DNA from 4 places in the Agrobacterium sp. NPDC090283 genome. Region 4 is predicted to be linked to each of the others. Evidence: riboswitches for the same ligand, from Rfam matches in the RefSeq annotation. Region 4 holds a riboswitch; each other region holds the start of a gene.
What was found. A riboswitch is a leader RNA that binds a small molecule or an ion and turns the genes downstream of it on or off. The one in region 4 is predicted to bind cobalamin.
Positions count from the first base shown of each region.

Region 1: it holds a riboswitch for cobalamin, as region 4 does, so the genes downstream of both, ACIQUH_RS00055 (CbtB domain-containing protein) here and nrdH (glutaredoxin-like protein NrdH) in region 4, are expected to answer to the same signal.
Region 2: it holds a riboswitch for cobalamin, as region 4 does, so the genes downstream of both, ACIQUH_RS19375 ((2Fe-2S) ferredoxin domain-containing protein) here and nrdH (glutaredoxin-like protein NrdH) in region 4, are expected to answer to the same signal.
Region 3: it holds a riboswitch for cobalamin, as region 4 does, so the genes downstream of both, ACIQUH_RS17775 (DUF1636 family protein) here and nrdH (glutaredoxin-like protein NrdH) in region 4, are expected to answer to the same signal.

Region 1 is NZ_JBIVYG010000001.1:6,070-9,931, forward strand. It holds gene ACIQUH_RS00040 (LysE family translocator) at 1-320, shown strand, start outside; gene ACIQUH_RS00045 (c-type cytochrome) at 440-874, shown strand; gene ACIQUH_RS00050 (c-type cytochrome) at 964-1,884, shown strand; cobalamin riboswitch at 2,023-2,259, shown strand; gene ACIQUH_RS00055 (CbtB domain-containing protein) at 2,419-2,601, shown strand; gene ACIQUH_RS00060 (CbtA family protein) at 2,613-3,323, shown strand; gene ACIQUH_RS00065 (hypothetical protein) at 3,328-3,642, shown strand; gene ACIQUH_RS00070 (type 1 glutamine amidotransferase family protein) at 3,812-3,862, opposite strand, start outside.
Region 2 is NZ_JBIVYG010000014.1:91,594-95,455, forward strand. It holds gene ACIQUH_RS19365 (TonB-dependent siderophore receptor) at 1-191, opposite strand, end outside; gene ACIQUH_RS19370 (TetR/AcrR family transcriptional regulator) at 354-998, shown strand; cobalamin riboswitch at 1,268-1,461, shown strand; gene ACIQUH_RS19375 ((2Fe-2S) ferredoxin domain-containing protein) at 1,552-2,343, shown strand; gene ACIQUH_RS19380 (ABC transporter substrate-binding protein) at 2,360-3,856, shown strand.
Region 3 is NZ_JBIVYG010000012.1:86,307-90,168, forward strand. It holds gene ACIQUH_RS17765 (cobyric acid synthase) at 1-1,109, opposite strand, end outside; gene cobO (cob(I)yrinic acid a,c-diamide adenosyltransferase) at 1,111-1,728, opposite strand; cobalamin riboswitch at 1,864-2,079, shown strand; gene ACIQUH_RS17775 (DUF1636 family protein) at 2,200-2,625, shown strand; gene cobW (cobalamin biosynthesis protein CobW) at 2,622-3,659, shown strand; gene cobN (cobaltochelatase subunit CobN) at 3,662-3,862, shown strand, end outside.
Region 4 is NZ_JBIVYG010000008.1:25,489-29,350, reverse strand. It holds gene nrdE (class 1b ribonucleoside-diphosphate reductase subunit alpha) at 1-1,479, opposite strand, end outside; gene nrdI (class Ib ribonucleoside-diphosphate reductase assembly flavoprotein NrdI) at 1,467-1,865, opposite strand; gene nrdH (glutaredoxin-like protein NrdH) at 1,878-2,099, opposite strand; cobalamin riboswitch at 2,407-2,631, opposite strand; gene ACIQUH_RS13410 (nucleoside triphosphate hydrolase) at 2,765-3,394, opposite strand; gene ACIQUH_RS13405 (ATP-binding cassette domain-containing protein) at 3,391-3,862, opposite strand, start outside.

The sequences.
Region 1 (3,862 bases), on a different contig from region 4:
AGGCAAGCGCTTCGGTCAGAAAAGCCTTCTGGCGGGCGGTGCTGACCTGTCTTTCCAATCCGAAGGCCTATCTCTTCATGATGGCGATCTATCCGCAATTCCTCAAACCGGCCTATGGGCCGATCTGGATGCAGGGGCTGGTGATGGGCGCGATGGTGGCGGTGACGCAGTTCACCGTCTATGGCGCGCTGGCGCTGACGGCGGATAGGAGCCGGGCATGGCTGGTTTCCTCGCCCGCCGCCACGATCTTCATCGGCCGCGCCGCCGGTTTCATGCTGATTGCCGCAGCGTTGCTGACGCTGTGGGAGGCCTTGTCTTAGGCTTCTGTTTTCACGATGGAATTCACCGCAATGTGACTTCTTTTCGCCATCGGGAAAGGGCATCCTCGCGCCGTTCCATCTAGCGCCCGGTGTCCCAGCCGGAATCAAGGAGAGTGCGCATGAAACTGAAAACCATCACGGCGGCCATGCTGTTCGGCTGTCTTTGCGCCGGAGCGGTCTACGCTGCCGGCGAAGTCGAAAAACGTGAAGGCTTGATGAAGCAGATCGGCGGCTCCATGGGTGCGCTCGCCGCCATCTCCAAGGGCGAAAAGCCCTTTGACGCCGATACCGTCAAGGCCGCCGTAACGACCATCAGCACCAATGCCAAGGCTTTCCCCGACCAGTTCCCCGCCGGCACCGAGACCGGCAGCGCGGCTGCTCCCGCCATCTGGGAAAATTTCGCGGACTTCAAGGCCAAGGCCGCCAAGCTCGGCACGGATGCGGACATGGTTCTCGCCAATCTCCCCACCGATCAGGCCGGCGTCGCCACCGCCATGAAGACGCTCGGCGCCGATTGCGGCACCTGCCACCAGACCTATCGTCTGAAGAAGTGATCGAATGATTCTGGAAACGCCGCTTCCCGGCGGCGTTTTCCCGGCGCGAAAGACGCCTGACCGGGTCAGGTGAGAATGGGGAGAGGGGTATGTCTTCCATCTGGACGAAACTCGTGGGCGGGGCCGTGGTCGCGGCCATTGCGGGCTACGGCATATTCGCCTGGGTCACTGCGCCTGAGCGGCAGGCGCCCAGCCACTGGGTGAGCCTTGGCGAGCCGGATCTCGCCAATGGCGAAACGCTGTTCTGGGCGGGCGGCTGCGCAAGCTGTCATGCCGCGCCCGATGCCAAGGGCGAGGGGCTGTTGACGCTTTCGGGCGGGCAGGCGCTGAAAAGCCCCTTCGGGACTTTTCATGTGCCCAATATTTCCTCCGATCCGCAGCATGGCATCGGCGGCTGGACGCTGGCGGAATTTGGCGATGCCATGACGCGCGGGGTGGGCAAGAACGGCGAACATCTCTACCCGTCCTTTCCCTATGCCTCCTATGCCCGCATGACGCAGAAGGACATCAACGATCTCTTCGGTTATCTGAAAGCCCTGCCGGCCAGCCAGAACGATGCGCCGGATCACGAGTTGCCGTTTCCTTTCAACCTGCGCATGGCGCTGGGCGGCTGGAAGTTCCTTTACTTCGATCCCTCGGCGCGGCCGCGCGTCGAGCTTGCCAATGCCAATGCCGAATTGCTGCGTGGCCAATATCTGGTGGAAGGACCCGGCCATTGCGGCGAATGCCACACGCCCCGTGATGCGCTCGGTGGCTTTGTGAAGGATCAGTGGCTGGCTGGCGGTCCCAATCCGGAGGGCGAGGGCCGCATTCCGGACATCACCCCCGGCTCGCAAAGCATCGGAAGCTGGGCCGAAGCCGATATTGCCAGCTATCTGGAAACCGGCTTCACCCCGGAATTCGACAGCGTCGGCGGCTCCATGGTCAAGGTGCAGCAGAACATGGCGCATCTGACGGCCGAAGACCGCGATGCGATTGCCGCCTATCTGAAGGCGATACCGGCGCGGTAGGGCCTGATACCTCTCCTCCGTCATCCTCGGGCTTGACCCGAGGATCCACCACCACGCCAGCCCATGGATCCTCGGGTCAAGCCCGAGGATGACGAACGAGAGGTGGGTAAGCGCCATTGACTCCCGACCCCGCCCATCGGATAACAATCCTGTGATGGTTCCTTCCGGACGTTCCGGAAGGTGAAAAGGGAACACGATAGGGAGCAATCCTCATTCGTGGCTGCCCCCGCAACTGTGAGCGGAGAGCCTGAAACGAAGTGCCACTGGCAGCCCTCTTGCCGGAAACCGCGGTTTCCAGGGCGAGGCTGATGCCGGGAAGGTGTTTCAGGTTTTGACCCGCAAGCCAGGAGACCTGCCATCACGGAAATGTCCATGCCGGCGGGGTGTCCGGAAGAGCGGAATGTCAGGGTGGCAAGATCAATGCTCCCTGTGTCAGTCTCGTATCCCCGTGGTGAAGTGTATCGCATGCGGTCCTGCGGCTTGTGCCGTTCGGTCGCGTCCAAGGGCGCGGGGTCGCGCCGGAGAGGGGTCACCATGTCCATCAACCAGAATACGGCCAATGCCGCCGTATCCGCAAAAACGGGCAGCTTCGCGCAATCGCTGACGGCGATCGTGCTGGGCCTGTTTGTCGTCGGTTTTGTCGGCTTTTCCCATGTGGAAGCCGTGCACAATGCCGCGCACGACACGCGCCATGCCAACGCCTTCCCCTGCCATTGAGGGGAAACGGCATGTCATCTTTTCGCAATATCGTCTTTACCGCCGTTCTCGTCGGTATTCTCGGCGGCTTCGCCGTGTCTGCCATGCAGGCGGTCAGTACCACGCCGCTCATCCTGCAGGCGGAAACCTATGAGAGCGCCGGCGAAGCGCCCCATAGCCATGATGCGCCGGCGCCCGGTGCCGCGGTTCCCGCCCATGAGCATAATGACGAAGCCTGGGCTCCGGCCGATGGTTTCGAGCGCACCGCCTATACCGTCGCCGCCAATGTGCTGACCGCTATCGGTTACGCGCTGGTGCTGACCGGTCTCATCTCGCTGCGCGGCACCAATACCGGCTGGCGTGAAGGCCTTCTCTGGGGCGTCGCCGGCTTTGCGGCCGTCATGCTCGCCCCGATGATCGGCCTGCCGCCGGAACTGCCGGGAAGCCCGGCCGCCGCGCTTGAGGCAAGGCAGATCTGGTGGCTCGCAACCGTTGCCGCAACCGCGGGCGGCATTGCGCTCATCGCCTTCCGCCGCGAACCCTGGGCGGTTCTGCTGGCGCTGGTGTTGATCGTCGCGCCCCATGTGGTGGGTGCGCCCCTGCCGCCGGAAGGCGAACATGCGCTGGCGCCGCTGCCGCTCGAGCGTCAGTTCATCGTCGCCGCCACCATCACCAGCTTCGTCTTCTGGGCCCTGATCGGCACGTTGAGCGCGTTTTTCCTGAAGCGCTTCCAGCAGGCTTGAAACCATGCAGGACGCAGCGCAATGGAGTGAGGAACTCGATGCGCTACGTTTTGCCGTTCCCGGTCACGGCGCTTTCTGCGCCGTGCACCGCCTTGCCTTCAAGGCGCTCCTTGGGGCAACACCGGGTCGCGAGGCGGCTCTCGCCTGTTTTCATGATCACGAGGCTGCCTTTATCGCTGCGGCGCTCAGCAAGATAAAACGTTCAAATTTGCCCGCCGGCCGCAGCCTGCATCTCAACAGCCGCGATATTCGCCGTGCGATCGCGGGTGAGGGCGATGCGTCGGCGGCGCGGGTGTGCCGGGTGCTTGATCGGCGGTAGTCATCGCTGTTCTCACCTCCGTCATCCCGGCCTTGAGCCGGGATCCAGTCAGCCCAAGTCCTTGGGCTGAAAAGACTCTTTTCGCCGCGCAGACGCGCGTCGGCTGGATTCCGGCTCAAGGCCGGAATGACGGAGAGAGCATATTAAAGACGGCAAAGGCCGGTCCGCCTCACCGGTGCTCCGCCGCAAAAACCTGAAGTTCCGCCTCGGCTTCCGGACC
Region 2 (3,862 bases), on a different contig from region 4:
ACGGGTGTTCCGGTCTTGGTTGCCGACCGAGTGGACTTGGCAACAATCGCAGCGGATGTTCCTGCCGCCCCGGCATTGCCCTGCACGACGATTGTTTCCAACTGCGTGCCCTGCTCCTGTGCCAGGGCATGGGTTGCCACCAGAAAGGTTGTGGCCGTCAGAATGTTTTTAAAGGAAAGACCTTGCTTCACTATTCGCCCCCATGGTCGAAGCTTGGGAAATCTGCTAGAGTGAATAAATCAAACGGGACCGTCCTGTCCAGTTAATATGAAGGCGCTGGTCAACTTTTATGTTGGCAATCCTGGTCGACATCTTCAAACAGGTCGGGCACGTGCAAGTGCGGAGGAAATCTGGTGTCGGAAAGAATAAATGCCACAGCGCGGGTCGGTCGTCCCTTGAAGGCGGAACAGAACGCCGCAGCCGGACGGATAATTGACGCTGCGACCACACTCTTTGCGACGCGCGGTTTTGCCGGCACGTCCATGGAGCAGGTCGCGTTGCAGTGCGGGGCAGGCAAGGATACTGTCTATCGCCGCTTTTCCTCGAAAGTCGCCCTGTTCGAAGCCGTGGTGGAACATGCTCATGCCCGAGCGGTGGCGCGGCTGAGAGACTTACCGATGGCACAGGGCAACGCTCTTGAGCGCCTGCGGACCCTGATGCGCGAACTGTTGCATATCAACATGGAGCCGGACCTCATTGCACTGAAGCGCATCACCTTCAGTGAAGCTGTCGTGTTCGAAAAGAAAGCACCGATCCCGCCGCAGCCCGATCCGATCATGAACCGGCTCGTCGATGCCGTGCAGACAGCGCAGGATGCGGGCATGATTGCAGCCGGGGATGTGAGCCTGATCGCCAGCCACCTCATCCACTGTCTTGTCGCATTGCCCACCTCATCGGCGATGATGGGCAGCGCCGAGTTCGATACAAGGCAGTCTGTCGATCTATATTTCGACAGGACCTGGAACTGGCTTTACAGAGGAATATCGGCAAATAGCTAACAGCAGGGCCATCATCTTGTGGAGGGTTCTGGAGCCTGAAATCGAGCGGGCTGTCGCAAATATTCCAAAGCCAGCGACCCCTTTTGTCTGCCGCGCCGCTTTGTGATGTCAAGATCCAGCTTCAAGCTGCTTCCTTCATTGGTAATAAACAGACTGACCTATTGACCAGTTCGTCATGAATAGGTTAATGTTACTTTATAACATAACGAAAGGCTTCACTGTAGAGTTCTCAACACTGGTGCAGGCGGTTGACAGCGACCGGCGGCAGTGTAGGGTCCATCCGTCATGGTTCTTCCGCCACCCGGTGGGAGCTAAGAGGGAATCCGGTGAAAACCCGGAGCTGTCCCGCAACTGTAAGCGGTGAGCCGATCGCCCACGATGTCACTGGCAGCGATGCCGGGAAGACGGGTGAGACGGCCTCGACCCGCAAGCCAGGAGACCTGCCTGACATCATGTAATTCCGTGGTCGGGGGGTGCCATGGGAATGATGGCTGTTTCCGGTCTTTCGCCGGAGACCCTGTCATTTTCGACGCTGCCTCGTGAATGAGGCAATGTGACAGACAGTAGCCACCCAACCAATCGCGAGCCTTCCACACCGGACGCCGTTCTGCTTGTCGCGAAGTCAGCCTTTGCCGCCGCGCCTCATCAGGACATGCGGCATCTGGCAATGCAGGCCGAAGGGCTTTGCGGCGCAAGAACCGTTCGCATCGCTTTCACGGAGCAGGGAACGCCGTCACTCCGCGAAGCGCTGTTCGAGCTGATCGATGAGGATGTCGGCCATATCCTGATCATTCCACTGATGCTGCCGCTGGAGCCCAGTTTTCACAACTGGATGACGAAGACACTGAAACGATGGCGGGCAGGCGACGTCAGGCTGTGGCCATCCCTTTCCGTCGCAGCAAGCCCCACAGCGAGCAGCCTGATGGCACGCCTGCTTGAAGATCTTGCCGAAACGGCGCAGCCACTTGATCTTCCGGCGTCGCTCCGGTCCGCCGGCGAGGGCTCTCTGGTGCCTGCACAGAAGCGCCGCGTGCTCGTCTGCCAGGGTGGTCCATGCAATTCGGCGGGTGCGGATGTGATCTGGGGCCATCTGCGCAACCAGCAGGAGCGGCAGAAGCTTCGGATTACGGGTGAGGGCACCATGACCGCCAAGTCCACCTGTCTTGGCCCCTGCAACCTTGCGCCCGTCCTGCAGGTCTTTCCCGAGGGCACCTATTATGGCGGCGTCACGGAAGAGGCAGTCGACCGTATCGTTGCCGAACATCTGCTGGGTGGCAGCATCGTTGACGATTTCGCCTACCACCCGACCGGCCGCAAACAGCGGCTTCGCAATCTGTCCGAATAGCATGAGAGGAAACAGAATGTCGGCAAAGAGCTTTTCACGTCTGGCCGCGGCCGGGCTTGCGGCCTTGATAACGGGTGTGGGCGCCAGTGCTCTCGCCACCGAACCATTGCGCGTTGGCGCCACATACATCACGAGCGGTCTCGACCCGGCAAAGGGATCGAACGGCTGGGCGCTTGTCAGCCATGGCGTGGGTGAAAACCTCTTCACCGTCGATCGGGAAGGGCGACTTGTGCCCGGTCTTGCCGAAAAAGCGGAGCGCACCGGCGATCTCAGCTGGAAAGTGACGCTGAAACCGGGCCGCGCCTTCTCCGATGGTTCCCCTGTGACGGCGGCCGCGCTTGCCGCCGGTTTCGATCATACATTTGCGACCAACAAGGCGGCGCTGGCAACGGGTGGAAAGCTGGATTTCAAGGCGGCCGACGACCTGACACTGATTATTACCACGGAAAAGCCGGTGGCTTTTCTTCAGGCACTTTTCGCGGAATGGCCGCTGATCGCCTACAAGCCCGCCACTGACGGGAAGGCGCTGTTCACCGGGCCGTATCAGATTGCGGATTTCAAGGCGGATACATCACTGACGCTCACGCCGAACACCCATTTTGCCGATGCGGATGAACGTTCTCCGGTTGATTTCCGCAGGTTCGGCGATGCGCAAAGCATGACACTGGCGCTGGAAGCCGGCGAGCTGGATCTTGCTTTCGGATTACCTTCGGAAGTCGTAAGCCGTCTGAAAACCAATCCGGATCTGACGATCAAGTCTTTCCCTGTCGGTTATCAATATCTCTCTTTCCTGAACACAACGAGGCCGGTTACCGCTGATATCAAAGTGCGCCAGGCGCTCGATCTCGGCTTCGACCGCAGGGAACTGGCGGCCGCAATCAATGGCGGTGAACCCGCGACCGGCGCTTATGCCGCTTATTTCCCCTTTGCCGGGAAAGAGCAGCGACAGACCGATCTTGCGAAGGCCGAAGCGCTTCTCGACGAAGCCGGCTGGACGAAAAACGGGGCAGGGAAGCGTGAGAAGGACGGCACGCCGCTTCGCCTTCTCGCCATTACCTATCCGCAGCGCCCGGACCTCGTCACCATGCTGCCGGTGGTGAAGGCGCAGCTTGCCAGACTAGGCATCGAACTCGACACGAAGGTCGTGGAAAATATTCAGGACGTGGCTGCGGCCGGCGAATTCGACATCGCCCTATGGGCGCAGCATACCGCACCGAACGGAGACCCGGCCTTTTTCCTCAATTCGATGCTGCGCAGCGGCGCCTCGCTCAACTATGCGAAATACGCCTCGCCTGACTTCGATGCCATTCTCGACCGTTTCGCGACGGCGGGCGACGCCGGCGAACGCGCCACGATCGCGCTTGATGCACAGACGAAGCTGTTTGCGGATGTTCCCGCATCCTTCCTGGTCTCACCCGTCTGGTATGTCGGACTTTCGACGCGGCTGCAGAACTACGAGCCGTGGGGTTCCGACTATTATGTCCTGCGCGGCGATATAGGCGAAGCGCGGTAAGGTCAG
Region 3 (3,862 bases), on a different contig from region 4:
AGAATAGTGTCGACATCCAGCAGGCCGAGCCCGTCGACCGTCGCTGGCGGACCTTCGATACCGTCAGGATCGGCAATGGTTCTTCCAAGCATCTGGTATCCGCCGCAGAGGCCCAGGACATAGCCGCCGCGTCTCACATGCGCCTTGATATCGATGTCGAGGCCAGCGTTTTTCAGCACGGCAAGATCGGCGATGGTGGATTTCGAACCGCAAAGCAGGACCAGCCGGCAATCGGCGGGAACGGTTTCGCCCGGCCGCACGCGGATCAGTTCGACATCCGGTTCCATATCCAGCGGATCGAGATCATCGAAGTTGGAAATATGCGGAAGGATCGGCACGGCGATGCGGATCTTCGCGCCCGGTTTTCGCTCAGCCGGGCCGGAAAGCCCGAGAGCGTCTTCCGCCGGCAATTTTGCGGCGTCGGCAAAATGCGGCAGAAGCCCGATCGAGGTCCAGCCGGTCTTTTCGGCAATTATCCGCATGCCGTCCGAAAACAGGGTCGGATCACCGCGAAAGCGGTTGACGATGAAACCTTCGATCATCGCCGCGTCATCGTTTTCGAGCACTGCTTTCGTGCCGACGAGGCTGGCGATGACACCGCCCCGGTCGATATCGCCGATCAGGATGACGGGCGCGTCCGCAGCTCTGGCAAAACCCATATTGGCAATGTCATTGGCACGCAGGTTGATTTCGGATGCGCTGCCCGCCCCTTCCACCAGAACCAGATCGACCTGTTGTTTCAGGCGGTCGAAGCTTTCCAGCACGCGCGGCATCAGCCCGGCCTTCATGTGCTGATAATCGGCTGCCCTGGCATTGCCGGCGATCTTGCCCTGCACCACCACCTGCGCGCCGGTCTCGCTTTGCGGCTTCAGCAGTACCGGATTCATGTGAACGGAGAGCGGCACGCCCGCCGCCCGCGCCTGCAGCGCCTGTGCGCGGCCGATCTCCCCGCCATCGGCGGTGACGGCCGCATTATTCGACATGTTCTGCGGTTTGAACGGCATGACGGAGAGGCCGCGCCTGACGAAGGCGCGGGCAAGCCCCGCCACCATCAGCGACTTGCCGACATCCGAGCCGGTTCCCTGAAACATCAGCACCCGTGCCGCCATGTCAGAATTCTATCCCCGCCTGCGCTTTTACGCCCGCCTTGAAGTGATGCTTCACGAGGGTCATTTCCGTCACCATGTCGGCGGCGTCGATCAGCGGCTGCTTAGCATTGCGGCCGGTGACGATCACATGCAGATCGGGCCTGCGGGCAGAAAGCGTTTCCACCACCTCCTCCAGCGGCAGGTAGTCGTAACGCAGCGCGATGTTCAGCTCGTCGAGGATCAGGAGACCGATAGTCTCGTCGGCCATCAGGAGCTTGGCTTCTTCCCAGGCCTTTGTGGCCGCCGCAACATCGCGCTTCAGATCCTGCGTGTCCCAGGTGAAACCCTCGCCCATGGTGCGCCAGACAACCTTGTCGCCGAACAAAGTCAGCGCCTGCTGTTCGCCCGTCGACCATGCGCCCTTGATGAATTGCACGACGCCGACCCGCCGTCCGGTGCCGAGCATGCGCAGGGCAAGGCCGAAAGCGGCCGTGGACTTGCCCTTGCCGGGACCGGTATTGATCATCAGCAGGCCTTTTTCGATGGTCTTTGCCGCAACTTCGGCATCCTGCACCGTCTTGCGGTTGACCATTTTCTGCCGGTGGCGTTCGGCTTCGCTGTCGCTGATGTCGCGTGTCATTGCATTTTCCTTTTCATCCAGTGGCGCGGGATCCGCTGCCACCCGCCGTTCGGAGCGGCGACTATACCCAATTTGCCGCACCCGGCAATGCGCCGGCCACGGGGCCGCGGCATTGACCCTTACGCCCGTTCAGCCTAATGGTAGCGAACTGACGGTCTTTTCGCGGCAACGGGAAAAGCTAAGAGGGAACACGGTTCCAACCCGATTACCGGGTCATTCCGTGGCTGCCCCCGCAACTGTAAGCGGTAAGCCCGCACCGTAAAGCCACTGGACCTCTAAGATGGTTCGGGAAGGCGGTGTCAGGGTGTAAAGCCGCGAGCCAGGAGACCTGCCGTTTCAGGAAAAACGTCTGTCGGGCGGGGTGCTCCGGTCAGTCGGTTAGATCGAACATCCGGTTTGCGCCTGTCCGCCTGCCGTTTTCGATATCCGCACCCCGAGATATTTTTTGCAAGGCGCGGGAAACGATACGGTTTGGATATTTCAGCGACATCTTCATCTGCAGGCGGAAACACGCCGGACGAAACGGCGCCCGGCGTGACCGTCTTCGTTTGCAGAAGCTGTCGCGATGAAGCCGATCCCAATGCCGAACCGCGCCCCGGCTCGCATCTTGTCAATGCCGTCATCGCAAAGGCGGAGGAAACGGGTATCACCGTCCGTTCCGTCAACTGCCTTGCCAATTGCAAGCGCGGGCTTAGTGCCGTACTGCGCAGTGCCAACGGCTGGTCCTATGTTTTCGGCGGGCTGACCCCCGGTGATGCGGAAGATTTGCTGACCGGCGCGCGGCTGCTGGCCGTTGCCCCCGATGGCCTGATGCCTTGGCGCGGCCGCCCCGAACCCTTAAAGCGCGGCATGGTGGCGCGCATTCCCCCATTCGATTTTACCGAGGAGAAATCATGAGCACCCTTCTGGACCGCGTTCCCTGCACGATTGTTACCGGCTTTCTGGGGGCGGGAAAAACCACGCTGCTGCGCGGTCTTCTAGAAAAGCTGGATGGCAAGCGGCTGGCGATCATCGTCAATGAATTCGGCGATATCGGCATCGATGGCGAAATTCTCAAAGGCTGCGGTATTGAGAGCTGCCCGGAAGAAAACATCGTCGAACTGGCCAATGGCTGCATCTGCTGCACGGTGGCGGATGATTTCCAGCCCGCCATCGAACAGATTCTAAGCCGCCAGCCCAAGGTGGAGCATATTCTCATCGAAACCTCGGGCCTTGCCCTGCCGAAGCCGCTGGTGCAGGCCTTCCAGTGGCCGGCGATCAAGAGCCGCGTGACGGTGGATGCCGTCGTGGCGGTGGTGGACGGCGCCGCCCTTGCCGAAGGTCAAGTGGCGCATGACGTGGAAGCACTCGTCGCCCAGCGGGCCAATGACGAGGCACTCGATCACGATGACCCGGTCGAAGAGGTTTTCGAGGATCAGGTCGCTTGCGCCGATCTTATCGTGCTGACCAAGGCCGATCTTCTTGACGATGCCGGTCTGGACAAGGCCAGGGCGCATGTTCTCGAACATCTGCCGAAGGCGGCAAAGATCGTCGTGGCCTCGAATGGCGCCATCGACCCCGCCGTTCTGATCGGTCTCGGCCTTGCAGTGGAAGAGGATATCGAAAACCGCCGCACCCATCATGATGGTGAACTTGACCATGAACACGATGATTTCGACAGCTTCGTCATCGACCTGCCGGCCGTGACCGATCCGGAAGCGCTGGCAGCCCGTATCGCCGAAACGGCTGCTGCGGAAAATGTCCTGCGCATCAAGGGCTTCATCGAGGTTTCCGCAAAGCCGATGCGCCTGCAGGTGCAGGCTGTCGGCAGCCGCGTCAACCACTATTACGACCGGCCCTGGGCGGCGGGTGAAGAGCGCCGCAGCCGCCTCGTCGTCATCGGCGAAAAGGGTCTGAACCGCGAAAAGATCGAACAGATGCTGGCCGCCTGACGATGCATATTCTCGCCACCACGTCCTCGTCTCTGGACGATCTGATAGAGCCGGTTGATCTCAACCAGCCCCGGTCGGATGTGGTGATGCTGTCCTTTTCGGCAAGCGATCTGGCAGGGGTGGAACAGGCGTGGCGGAAAACAGAGGGCGCACTCCCCTCCCTGTCAGCCGCCAACCTGTCCGAGCTTCGGCATCCCATGTCG
Region 4 (3,862 bases):
TGCCAGATAACCGTGCAGGTTCATCTGGCCAAGCCCGATGGCGTGGCTGGCATCATTGCCCTTTTCCACCGAGGGAACGGAGGAAATATGGCTCATGTCCGACACCGCGGTCAGCGCCCGGATGGAGGTCTCGATGGTCTTGCCGAAATCGGCCGAATCCATCGCCGAGGCGATGTTGAGCGAACCGAGATTGCAGGAAATATCCTTGCCCATATGGCTATAGGACAAATCTGCGTTGAATTCGCTCGCCTCGCTGACCTGCAGGATTTCCGAGCACAGATTGCTCATGCTGATGCGGCCGGCGACCGGATTGGCGCGGTTCACCGTATCCTCGAACATGATGTAGGGATAACCGCTCTCGAACTGGATTTCGGCGATGATCTGGAAGAATTCGCGCGCCTTGATCTTCTTCTTGCGGATGCGGCTGTCGGCGACCATTTCGTGGTATTTTTCGCTGACCGAAATCTCGGTAAACGGCACACCATAGACCCGCTCCACATCATAGGGCGAGAACAGGTACATATCCTCGTTATTGCGGGCGAGTTCGAAGGTGATGTCCGGGATCACCACGCCGAGCGACAGGGTCTTGATACGGATCTTTTCGTCGGCATTTTCACGCTTGGTATCGAGGAAGCGCATGATGTCAGGGTGGTGAGCATGTAGATAGACCGCGCCGGCACCCTGGCGTGCACCCAGTTGGTTGGCGTAGGAAAACGAATCTTCCAGCAGTTTCATGACAGGAATGACGCCGGAAGACTGGTTTTCGATCTGCTTGATCGGCGCGCCAGCCTCGCGAATATTGGTCAAGGAGAGCGCCACGCCGCCGCCGCGCTTGGAAAGCTGCAGCGCCGAATTGATGGAGCGGCCGATGCTTTCCATATTGTCTTCCACGCGCAGCAGAAAACACGAGACCAGCTCGCCGCGGCTCTTCTTGCCGGCATTGAGAAATGTCGGTGTTGCCGGCTGGAAGCGGCCGGAAATGATTTCATCGACCAGATTGCGGGCAAGCTGCTCATCACCACGCGCGAGAGCCAGCGCCACCATGCAGACGCGATCCTCATAACGCTCGAGATAACGTTTTCCGTCGAAGGTCTTCAGCGTGTAGGAGGTGTAATATTTGAAGGCGCCCAGAAAGGTCGGGAAGCGGAATTTCCGGGCATAAGCCTCGTCATAGAGGTCGCGGACGAAATTGAAGGAGTACTGATCCAGCACCTCCTGCTCATAATATCCCTCCGTCACCAGATAATCGAGTTTTTCCCTTAGGTTATGGAAAAACACCGTATTCTGGTTGACGTGCTGGAGGAAATATTGCCGGGCGGCGAGGCGATCCTTGTCGAGCTGGATCTTCCCGTTCTCGTCATAAAGGTTCAGCATCGCGTTCAGTGCGTGGTAGTCCAGAGCCGCATCGAGCGGTTTCTGGCTTGCTGCTACCGGCTGTTTGGCGTCCTTGCGCAGCGCGCTCGAGGTCAGCGTGTCCAAAATCGTTCCAATCCATGTTTGACGTTGGCGACATCTTCCTCCGTGCCGAGAAGCTCGAAGCGATAGAGAAACGGCACTGCGCACTTGCGCGAGACGATATCTCCGGCGGATGCGAAAGCTGCGCCAAAATTCGTGTTGCCCGCCGCGATGACGCCGCGAATGAGATTTCTGTTGGAGGGCTCGTTCAAGAACCGGATAACCGGTTTCGGCACGGCCCCTTTTGTGCCGCCGCCCCCATAGGTGGGGGTAACGAGCACATAGGGCTCCGACACCTGAGGCACGTCATCCTCAGCGCCGAGCGGCAGGCGAAACAAACGCCGTCCCAGTTTCAGAAGGAAACGATGGGTGTTTTCAGAGCGGCTGGAATAATAGACGATCAGGCCCATCGCCCCACCGCCTCAGCTGATCGAGCCAATCATGTCAGGCCGGAAACCCGCCCAATGGCGTTCGCCGGCGACGACCACGGGAACCTGCATATAACCAAGGCCACGGACGTGATCGAGCGCGTCAGCATCCTCGGAAATATCGACAATCTCATAGGGAACGCCGATGCGGTCGAGGGCGCGGTACGTGGCGGTGCATTGGACGCAGGCGGGTTTGCTGTAAACGGTGACGGTCATAATTTCCCTTTCGAAGCCGATTTAGGACACGGCTCAACATTGCCGATTGCACTCGCAATCGGGTGGCGATGGATCTGTCATTCAGGCAAAACGTGCAGCTTGGAGAGTTCGTCGCATTCCAGGCGGAAACCGGGTTTCCTTTTCCTGGCGATCTTCAAGCCGCGGAAAATCACTCTCTACGCCGACGAGCGTAGCAACTCAAAAGAATGCACTGGCATGACTTCACCCCGAAGCTTGTTCTGGAGGGGGCAGAAAAGGGCGAACGCAAATCATTTGCGTCATACACCTTCCTCCGGACACCCCGCCCGTGGACGTTTGCGCTCAAGGCAGGTCTCCTGACTTGCGGGTCACAACATCTATCCCGGCCTTCCCGGAGCTTTCAGCCCCAGTGACCCAAATCGGAACGATGCTCACCGCTTACAGTTGCGGGGGCAGTTTCGGCCTTGCTCCGCCAGGATGGCGTTACGCACCGAATTCCCGTCTTAGCTCCCAATCCTTGCGAATCGGAAGAACCTCGAACACCACATATAGTATATGAGGAAATTTTCGCGTCAATGAATAGACACACAAAAGCCCCACCCTGTGGATCAAAAAGATTCAACACATGGTCAACAAAGGCTTAACGGCAAATGCGCTTTGCGGCTGAAGAACGGAAAAGCGTTAATCTATTCCCAGATATCGATGCGAATATCGGCGGGACGGGCGTTTTCGATCACCCTTTTTCCGTTGGGAAGATCGTTCTCGAATAGTTTGGCGTGGATTTGAGCGGCATCGAGACCATAGCCCAACCATCTGTTGCGCAGCCTCTCTTCCAGCACCGCGACGGAGGGACCCACAAGGATGGTGAGGTCGAAGCTCCTGGAAAGCGTCGTCCACGGCGCTTCGTTCAGCAGCAGGTAGTTGCCTTCGGCAAGGACGAAACGTGTTTCCGGTACGATAGCGCGGGCGGACGCAATGGCGATTTCGCGGGAACGGTCGAAAACCGGGACAAGGACTTCCTGGCCGCCTTTACGAACGGCCGACACTATATCGAGGAAGCCGCGCACATCGAAAGTTTCGGGCGCGCCCTTTCGCGACAGCAGCCCCCGCTCCTCAAGAATACCGTTATCCATATGGAAGCCGTCCATCGGCAGAACGGCGGCCGTCTCGCCGCGCGTGAGCAAAGCATCACAAAGGGCGTCCGCCAGCGTGGATTTGCCGGCCCCAGGGGGACCGGCTATGGCAACGATAAAACGGGATCTACCTTCTGCCCGCCGAAGAACATCCTCGACGATCGTTTCAAGCTTCAGCGTCATGCGGCAAGCGTTTCCTTCGGCGCTTCCTTGGCACCGGTCATGAAGGCGACGGCATCCGACATCGAATAGTCCTTCGGATTGATGACGCACAGGCGCTTGCCCAGCCGGTGAATATGGATGCGATCCGCAACCTCGAAGACATGCGGCATGTTATGCGAGATCAGGACGATCGGCAGGCCACGGGACCGTACATCGAGAATAAGCTCCAGAACACGCCGGCTTTCCTTAACGCCGAGTGCTGCCGTCGGCTCGTCGAGGATGACGACCTTGGAACCGAATGCCGCCGCACGCGCCACGGCCACACCCTGGCGCTGGCCACCGGAGAGGGTTTCCACCGCCTGATTGATGTTCTGGATCGTCATCAGGCCGAGTTCCGACAGCTTCTCGCGAGCGAATTTTTCCATGGCCGGGCGGTCCAGCGCCCGGAACAGGCTGCCCTGAATGCCGGGTTTGCGGATTTCACGGCCG